One region of the Halanaerocella petrolearia genome, then DNA from elsewhere that is predicted to be linked to it. Evidence: a T-box and tRNA genes for the amino acid it is inferred to sense, from the RefSeq annotation. Region 1 holds a T-box; the other holds one or more tRNA genes.
What was found. The T-box of region 1 lies ahead of pheS (phenylalanine--tRNA ligase subunit alpha). A T-box ahead of a tRNA ligase gene usually reads a tRNA of that ligase, here a tRNA-Phe.
Positions count from the first base shown of each region.

Region 2: it encodes a tRNA-Phe, which carries the amino acid that the T-box ahead of pheS (phenylalanine--tRNA ligase subunit alpha) is inferred to sense. The anticodon was not compared.

Region 1 covers NZ_BAAHXW010000001.1:1,047,897-1,052,287, reverse strand. Annotated here, with positions in the region: gene ACYQ39_RS05385 (TrkH family potassium uptake protein) at 1-410, shown strand, start outside; gene ACYQ39_RS05380 (potassium channel family protein) at 427-1,074, shown strand; gene ACYQ39_RS05375 (TrmH family RNA methyltransferase) at 1,144-1,941, shown strand; T-box leader at 1,997-2,230, shown strand; gene pheS (phenylalanine--tRNA ligase subunit alpha) at 2,596-3,618, shown strand; gene pheT (phenylalanine--tRNA ligase subunit beta) at 3,633-4,391, shown strand, end outside.
Region 2 covers NZ_BAAHXW010000002.1:871,311-875,701, forward strand. Annotated here, with positions in the region: rRNA gene rrf (5S ribosomal RNA) at 1-14, shown strand, start outside; tRNA gene ACYQ39_RS11535 (tRNA-Gln) at 104-178, shown strand; tRNA gene ACYQ39_RS11540 (tRNA-Glu) at 199-274, shown strand; tRNA gene ACYQ39_RS11545 (tRNA-Val) at 368-443, shown strand; tRNA gene ACYQ39_RS11550 (tRNA-Asp) at 450-526, shown strand; tRNA gene ACYQ39_RS11555 (tRNA-Ala) at 544-619, shown strand; tRNA gene ACYQ39_RS11560 (tRNA-Lys) at 625-700, shown strand; tRNA gene ACYQ39_RS11565 (tRNA-Met) at 705-780, shown strand; tRNA gene ACYQ39_RS11570 (tRNA-Phe) at 827-902, shown strand; tRNA gene ACYQ39_RS11575 (tRNA-Gly) at 911-987, shown strand; tRNA gene ACYQ39_RS11580 (tRNA-Arg) at 996-1,072, shown strand; tRNA gene ACYQ39_RS11585 (tRNA-His) at 1,092-1,168, shown strand; rRNA gene rrf (5S ribosomal RNA) at 1,174-1,290, shown strand; tRNA gene ACYQ39_RS11595 (tRNA-Gln) at 1,380-1,454, shown strand; tRNA gene ACYQ39_RS11600 (tRNA-Glu) at 1,477-1,552, shown strand; tRNA gene ACYQ39_RS11605 (tRNA-Val) at 1,646-1,721, shown strand; tRNA gene ACYQ39_RS11610 (tRNA-Asp) at 1,728-1,804, shown strand; tRNA gene ACYQ39_RS11615 (tRNA-Thr) at 1,809-1,884, shown strand; tRNA gene ACYQ39_RS11620 (tRNA-Lys) at 1,891-1,966, shown strand; tRNA gene ACYQ39_RS11625 (tRNA-Met) at 1,971-2,046, shown strand; tRNA gene ACYQ39_RS11630 (tRNA-Phe) at 2,093-2,168, shown strand; tRNA gene ACYQ39_RS11635 (tRNA-Leu) at 2,189-2,273, shown strand; tRNA gene ACYQ39_RS11640 (tRNA-Gly) at 2,287-2,363, shown strand; tRNA gene ACYQ39_RS11645 (tRNA-Arg) at 2,372-2,448, shown strand; tRNA gene ACYQ39_RS11650 (tRNA-His) at 2,470-2,546, shown strand; gene pilB (type IV-A pilus assembly ATPase PilB) at 2,697-4,388, shown strand.

The DNA.
Region 1 (4,391 bases):
GAGGAGGGCTAAAGACAACAACTATAGGTGTCTTATTATTAACTGCTTATTCATTGGTTAAAGGTAAAAAACGACCTCAATTATTTGGTCGGACCATTCCGCAACATATTATCTATAAGGCTTTAGCAGTTACAATTGTAGGAATACTATTTGTTATTTTAGTTACTTTGGGTTTAACAATTACAGAAGAATTTTCATTTATAAAAATCTTCTTTGAAACTGTATCGGCCTTTGGGACGGTAGGTCTGTCTACAGGAATTACTAGTGCTTTAAGTTCAGTAGGTAAGTTGATGGTGGTTCTGTTAATGTTTACAGGACGAGTTGGCCCGTTGACTCTAGCAGTAGCATTAGGAGAGAAGATAGAATCAGATAAGATTAAGTATCCAACAGAAGAGATATTAATTGGGTAGAAGAGGTGCGAAGTTAATGAAACAATTTATAGTAGTCGGATTAGGACGTTTTGGTACCAGTGTAGCTAAGGTACTAGCAGATAAAAACTGTGATGTCTTGACAGTAGATGTTGACGAAAATCGAGTTCAGGAGATTAGTAATGAAGTAACTCATGCTGTACAAGCTGATGCTACTAATAAAGAAGCGTTACAAGAGTTAGGAGTGAATGACTTTGATATAGCAGTAGTTAGTATAGGTGAGGATATTCAATCCAATATTTTAGCTACCTTATTACTTAAAGAACTTGGAGTTAGCAAAGTAGTTGTTAAAGCTAATAATCAGTTACATGGGAAGGTGTTACATAAAGTAGGGGCAGATAAGATAGTTTATCCAGAACGTGATATGGGGGCTAGAATTGCTAATAACTTAGTCGATGCTAATATCTTAGAGTATATTAAGTTGGCCCCTGATTATAGTGTGATTGAGATGAAACCTAATTCTGAAATGCATAACAAAAGTTTAAAAGAATTAGAGTTAAGAAGTCGTTTTGGAGTAAATGTAATGGCTATTAAACGAGGTAAAAAGGTTGAAGTCTCTCCTCGGGCCAACTTAAAGATTGAACCTGATGATACTTTAATTGTAGTAGGAGATAACGAAAGTTTAGAAGAATTAAGAAGATTATAGATTTGAGCTATTAGCTAGGGGGTGATATAATAGCTCCTGGTATTAAGCTACAGAAAGGAGTTATTAAAAGTGATTATCTCTAGTTTTACTAATAGTAAGATTAAAGATTTGCGTTCTCTTTATAAGAAGAAATATCGGCGTCAAGAAGGTGAATTTGTTTTAGAAGGAATTAGGATTATAGAAGAAGCAATAAAGGAAGAAACAGAGATTAAGCAAGTATTCTATTCAGATTATCTCTTACGTAATCAAAGAGGTAAAGAACTTTTACATAATTTAGAAGGGGATTCTACACAAGTATATCAAATTACTGATGATTTACTACAAAAAGTAGCTGATACTACTTCTCCACAAGGTATCTTAGCTATTGTAAAGCAAGTTGATTATAACCTAACTGATCTATTGACTGGTAAGCAGAAATTATTTGTGATAGCAGACCAGGTACAAGATCCTGGGAATCTAGGAACTATTATTAGAACTGCTGATGGAGTTGGAGCTGATGGAGTAATTACTACTAAAGGAACTGTCAGTCTCTACAATCAAAAAACAATTAGAGCTACTATGGGTTCTTTATTTAGGTTACCTGTCTATCGTGAAAACAAGTTAGAAGAATTAAAGAAGAAACTAATTGAAAATCAGATTGAGCTAGTTGTTGCTGATCTCCAAGGCGATACATACCATTATGATATTGATTATTCTCAATCAGTAGCAGTAGTAGCAGGTAATGAGGGTCATGGTCCAAGACAAGATTTGATTGATGAAGCTGATGAATTGATTAAGATACCATTAGTAGGTGGAGCTGAATCACTTAATGTTGCTATGGCTACAGGAGTAATCCTTTATGAGGCTTTACGGCAAAGAATGAATTAGTCTAGACTTGTTAATATCAAAGAGCTATGATATACTTGATTTAAAATTAATAACCACAATAGCTAAGAAGGAGTCAAGTAGTTTAACCACTTATCTTGTAGGGAAGAGATGTCCTAGACTGAAAACATCTCTAAGATAATGTTAAATAAATTCACTCTGGAGCTGCTTAATTGAAATAAGTAGATTAAGCCGGTGACTGCCGTTATTAGTTAGAGTGGGCTTAAGTTAAATTTACTTAAGCTAATTAAGGTGGTACCACGGAAGCGATCCACTATCTTTCGTCCTTAGCGGAGGGGAGAAGTGGATTTTTTGTATTTAGAGATAATACTTTTATAATATTTAATTAAATATTATTTAAATTGCTGATAAAGTGGCACTTTCGTGTCACAGCTGTCTGCTATCTGCTGTGAGTCGTGAGCCAAATCAAATTCAAAAAAATAGACGCAATTCAACATCTTAAAACATAGGAATTATCAGGAGTTGGATTTTGAATTTAAATGGTTTGAATTCCTATGAGTCTTACGGACTCTCCGTGAAAATCTGCTGATAGCTCATAGCACACGACACAGGACTGTGTCACCTGTGGTGACACAATATATCAATTGAGTTTCAATTTAGAATATTTGATCAATAACAAAGAAGGAGGATTGCAAGATGGAGGAAAGACTCAACAATATTAAACAAGAAGCAACTACTTCCATTAAGGGAGCTACTAATTTAGAAGAGTTAGATGACTTAAGAGTTAAGTATCTAGGAAAGAAAGGTGAAGTAACTCAGATCTTACGTAATGTAGGTGATCTACCACCAGAGCAGAGACCAGTTATTGGAAAGTTAGCTAACCAAGTAAAAGGTCAATTACAACAGGTAATTGGTCAACGTAAAGAAGAACTAAAGCAAGCAGTTAAAGCAGAACAGTTAAAAGAAGAAAGTATTGATGTAACTCTACCAGGAACAGAAACAGAATCAGCTACTAAACATCCTTTAACATTAGTTTTTGATGAAATTAAAGAGGTCTTTTTAGGATTAGGTTTTGAAATTGCTGAGGGCCCAGAAGTAGAGACTGATTATTACAACTTTGAAGCCTTAAACTTCCCAGCTAATCATCCAGCTCGAGATATGCAAGATACTTTTTATGTTGGTGATGATAAGTTATTAAGAACTCATACTTCCTCTGTTCAGGTTAGAACAATGGAAGAGACAGAACCACCAATCAGAGTTATTGCTCCAGGTCGAGTTTATCGTTCTGATGAAATTGATGCTACACACACACCAGTTTTCCATCAGGTAGAAGGGCTAATGGTTGGTAAAGATATCTCCTTTGCTAATCTAAAAGAAATCTTAATTAAAGCTGTACATGAGTTATTTGGAGCTGAAAGAGAGGTTAGATTCAGACCAAGTTATTTCCCATTTACAGAGCCAAGTGCTGAAGTTGATGTCTCTTGTGCTAACTGTGATGGAGAAGGTTGTAATATCTGCTCTGATACAGGGTGGTTAGAAATTTTAGGTTCTGGAATGGTCCATCCAAATGTATTAGAAATGTCTGATATTGATTCAGAAAAGTATACTGGATTTGCTTTTGGAATGGGAGTAGAACGAATTGCTATGTTAAAGTATGATATTGATGATATTAGATTGTTATATGAAAATGATATTAGATTTTTAAAACAATTTAAATAGAAGGAGGATATAAGATGCAACTTTCTTATAATTGGTTACAAGAGTATGTTGATTTTGATTATACGCCAGAAGAACTAGCTCAAGAATTAACTATGGCTGGTTTGGAAGTGGAAGGAATTGAATACCAAGGTGCAGAGATTGAAACTGTTATAGTAGGCCAAATTTCAGAAATGAATGATCATGATAATGCAGATAAATTATCTGTCTGTAAGGTAGATGTAGGAGAAGAAGAACTACAGATTGTCTGTGGAGCTAATAATATGGAAGAAGGAGATAGAGTTCCAGTAGCTCCTGTAGGTACTACAATGCCTGATGGAATGGAGATTAAAGAAGTTAAGTTAAGAGGGGTAGAATCTCGTGGTATGATGTGTTCTACAGATGAGCTTAACTTACCTGATGATGGAGTAGATGGACTATTTATTCTACCTGAGGATTCTACATTAGGTAATAAATTAGTTGAAGAGTTAGGTCTAAATGACATAATTATTGAATTTGATTTAACTCCTAACTATAGCCATTGCTTAAGTATGATTGGGGTGGCTAGAGAAATAGCAGCTATTACTGGTAATCAAGTTAAGTATCCTGAACCTGAAGTAGAAGAGATAGCAGAAGAGATCACCGATTGGATTAATATTGAAGTAGAAGCTAAAGATATTTGTTCTCGTTATGCTGGACGAGTAATTACAGATTTAGAAGTTAAAGAGTCTCCATTATGGTTAAAGAAGAGATTAGAAGCAGTAGGAATTAGACCAGTTAATAATGTTGTTGATGTA
Region 2 (4,391 bases), on a different contig from region 1:
GGTCGCCGCCAGAATTGATTGAAGTTTTCAAGTTTTTCTCTTGACAAATTAGAAGAGTTGAGATATAATAATTCTCGGCTTGAGTAAGAGACAAACTTATTAATGGGGTGTCGCCAAGTGGTAAGGCACAGGACTTTGACTCCTGCACTCGTTGGTTCAAATCCAGCCACCCCAGCCAAAAGCTTAATTGCCTTATAGGCCCCCATCGTCTAGTGGCCTAGGATACCAGGTTTTCATCCTGGCGGCAGGGGTTCGAATCCCCTTGGGGGTACCAAACTACAGTTAACAGTTTACAATTAACAATTTACAGTTAAGTTCAAAGTAAAAAGTTTAAGGATTTAGATTTTTAACTGTAAACTAAAAACATGGGCGAATAGCTCAGTTGGGAGAGCACCTGCCTTACAAGCAGGGGGTCACAGGTTCGAGCCCTGTTTCGCCCACCATTATTTGGGGATGTGGTGTAGCTGGTTAACACGCCGGCCTGTCACGCCGGAGATCGCGAGTTCGAATCTCGTCGTCCCCGCCAAATTAATAGGAGTGTGTGGGGATATAGCTCAGTTGGGAGAGCGCTTGTCTGGCAGACAAGAGGTCACCGGTTCGAGCCCGGTTATCTCCACCAAGCTTGGGCCATTAGCTCAGCTGGCAGAGCACCAGACTTTTAATCTGGGTGTCGGAGGTTCGAATCCTCCATGGCTCACCAATAACGCGGGGTAGAGCAGTTGGTAGCTCGTCGGGCTCATAACCCGGAGGCCACTGGTTCGAATCCAGTCCCCGCAACCATAATAATATTTTATAGTAATAGTTCTTAAGAGTGTAATCATAATGTGGCGAGATAGCTCAGTCGGTAGAGCAGTGGATTGAAAATCCTCGTGTCCCCGGTTCGAATCCGGGTCTTGCCACCACTTATTATGCGGGAGTAGCTCAGTTGGCTAGAGCACCAGCCTTCCAAGCTGGGTGTCGCCGGTTCGAGTCCGGTTTCCCGCTCCATTTGATAAGTGCTTGTAGCTCAGCTGGACAGAGCAACGGCCTTCTAAGCCGTGGGTCGGGGGTTCGAATCCTCCCAAGCACGCCACTGTTTAATCGATATTATGGTGGATGTAGCTCAGTTGGTTAGAGCGCAGGATTGTGGCTCCTGAGGCCGTGGGTTCAAATCCCATCATCCACCCCATTTTATCTAGTGATGATTGCGGAGGGGCAACACCTGTTCCCATCTCGAACACAGTAGTTAAGTCCTCCAGCGCTGATGGTACTATGGGGGCAGCCCTATGGGAGAGTAGGTCGTTGCTAGAATTTATTAAAGATTTTAAGTTTTTATCTTGACAAGTTAGTAGAGATGAGATATACTAATGCTTGTCTTGAGTAAAAAGCAAAGCTATTAATGGGGTGTCGCCAAGTGGTAAGGCACAGGACTTTGACTCCTGCACTCGCTGGTTCAAATCCAGCCACCCCAGCCAAAAGCTTAATTGCCTTAAATAGGCCCCCATCGTCTAGTGGCCTAGGATACCAGGTTTTCATCCTGGCGGCAGGGGTTCGAATCCCCTTGGGGGTACCAAACTACAGTTAACAGTTTACAATTAACAATTTATAGTTAAGTTCAAAGTAAAAAGTTTAAGGGTTTAGATTTTTAACTGTAAACTAAAAACATGGGCGAATAGCTCAGTTGGGAGAGCACCTGCCTTACAAGCAGGGGGTCACAGGTTCGAGCCCTGTTTCGCCCACCATTATTTGGGGATGTGGTGTAGCTGGTTAACACGCCGGCCTGTCACGCCGGAGATCGCGAGTTCGAATCTCGTCGTCCCCGCCACTATGCTGACGTAGCTCAATTGGCAGAGCAGCTGACTTGTAATCAGCAGGCTACCGGTTCAAGTCCGGTCGTCAGCTCCACAAAAAGGGCCATTAGCTCAGCTGGCAGAGCACTAGACTTTTAATCTGGGTGTCGGAGGTTCGAATCCTCCATGGCTCACCAATAACGCGGGGTAGAGCAGTTGGTAGCTCGTCGGGCTCATAACCCGGAGGCCACTGGTTCGAATCCAGTCCCCGCAACCATAATAATATTTTATAGTAATAGTTCTTAAGAGTGTAATCATAATGTGGCGAGATAGCTCAGTCGGTAGAGCAGTGGATTGAAAATCCTCGTGTCCCCGGTTCGAATCCGGGTCTTGCCACCACTTTAGAGCTAACTTAATATGCGAAGGTGGTGGAACTGGCAGACACGCTAGACTTAGGATCTAGTGCCGCAAGGCGTGTGGGTTCGACTCCCACCCTTCGCACCATATTATATATCATGCGGGAGTAGCTCAGTTGGCTAGAGCACCAGCCTTCCAAGCTGGGTGTCGCCGGTTCGAGTCCGGTTTCCCGCTCCATTTAATAAGTGCTTGTAGCTCAGCTGGACAGAGCAACGGCCTTCTAAGCCGTGGGCCGGGGGTTCGAATCCTCCCAAGCACGCCATTTGAATAATTAAATATTGTGGTGGATGTAGCTCAGTTGGTTAGAGCGCAGGATTGTGGCTCCTGAGGCCGTGGGTTCAAATCCCATCATCCACCCCATTTAGTACTCCACTATTTAGTGGAGATTTTTTATTTTTTGTTAAGTTAGCAGGGATATGTTGTATACTATTGAAGTATAATAATAGAATAGTAGGCTGATGATTGTAAAATCATGGTTAAAAAGAACAAAAGGTTTTGGGGGTCATAATAATGCTCCGAAAAAAGCGTCTTGGTGATATATTAGTTGAAAGTGGTTTTATTACAGAGGATGAGTTAACAGAAGCTCTAGAACAGCAAACAGAAACTGACAAAAGGTTAGGAACTGTTTTAAAAGAAATGGATTTAATAACAGAGCAGGATGTAGTAGAAGCATTAGAATATCAATTAGGGATTCCTCAGGTTGATCTAGATAAATTTATAATTGATTCTGATGTTATAGATTTAATTCCATCTTCTTTAGCTAAAAGGCATCGAGTGATTCCAATTAAGAAAGAAGAAGGTAAACTTACTGTTGCTATGGAAGATCCACTAGACGTGTTAGCAATTGATGATATTAGAATTAAGACAAACTATGAAGTTAATCCTGTAATTGCTACTCAATCTGAAATTGAATATGCTTTAAATCAATATTATAATAATACTGATTTAGTAAATGAATTTGTAGAAGAAATGAATCTAGATACAGAAGAAGAAAATACAAATCTAGAAGTAAATCAATTACGAGAGATGGTTGAAGAAGCTCCTATTGTTAGATTGGTCAATAATATTATTAATGATGGTGTGAAATTAAGAGCTAGTGATATTCATATTGAGCCATTAGAAGAGAATGTAAGAGTTAGATATAGAATTGATGGTATTTTACATACTGAGACAGAAGTACCAAAGCATACTCATTCTGCTCTTGTATCTCGAATTAAAATTATGGCTGATTTAGATATTGCTGAAAGAAGACTTCCTCAAGATGGTAGGGTGCAGATGACAATTGATGACCAGGAAATAGATTTGCGAATTTCTACTCTTCCTACTGTGCAGGGGGAGAAGGTTGTTATTAGGATTTTAGATAAGAATAATTTAATGTTAAATATTGATGAATTAGGTCTTTTATCTAAAAACAAAAGTATTTTTAAAAAGATGATTAATCAACCTCATGGGATGATTTTAATTACTGGCCCAACTGGAAGTGGTAAGACAACCACTCTTTATTCTGCTTTGAGCTCTCTAGATACTGAAAATGAGAATATTATTACTGTAGAAGATCCAGTTGAGTATAGGTTAAATGGTATTAACCAGGTTCAAGTTAATCCTAAAGCAGGGCTTACTTTTGCTAGTGGTTTAAGAGCTATTTTACGACAAGATCCTGATGTAGTAATGATTGGAGAGATACGTGACCAAGAGACAGCTGAAATTGCTATACACGCTGCTTTAACTGGTCATCTAGTCTTAAGTACTCTACATACTAATCAGGCTGCTGGAGCCTTATCAAGATTGGCTGATATGGGGATTGAACCATTCTTAATAGCCTCTTCAGTAATGGGAGTAGTAGCTCAGAGATTAGTTAGAACTATCTGTTCAAATTGTAAGGTAGAAGCTGATACTCCACTTATCGATTCTCAGTTAGAGAATTATTTGGGAGTAGGTGAGAAGAAGATTAAATTATATCATGGAACAGGTTGTCATCAATGTAATGGTACTGGTTATAAAGGAAGAACAGCTATTTATGAAGTGTTGGAATTAGATTCAGAAGTTAAACAATTGGTAGTTGAAGAAGCATCAGCTACAAAAATTGAAGAGGAAGCAAAGAAGAAAGGTATGGTTACTTTAGAATCTAGTGGTTTACAGAAAGTAAGTCAGGGAATAACTACGCTAAAAGAGGCTATGCGAGTTACAAAGGTTAATTTTTAAGGA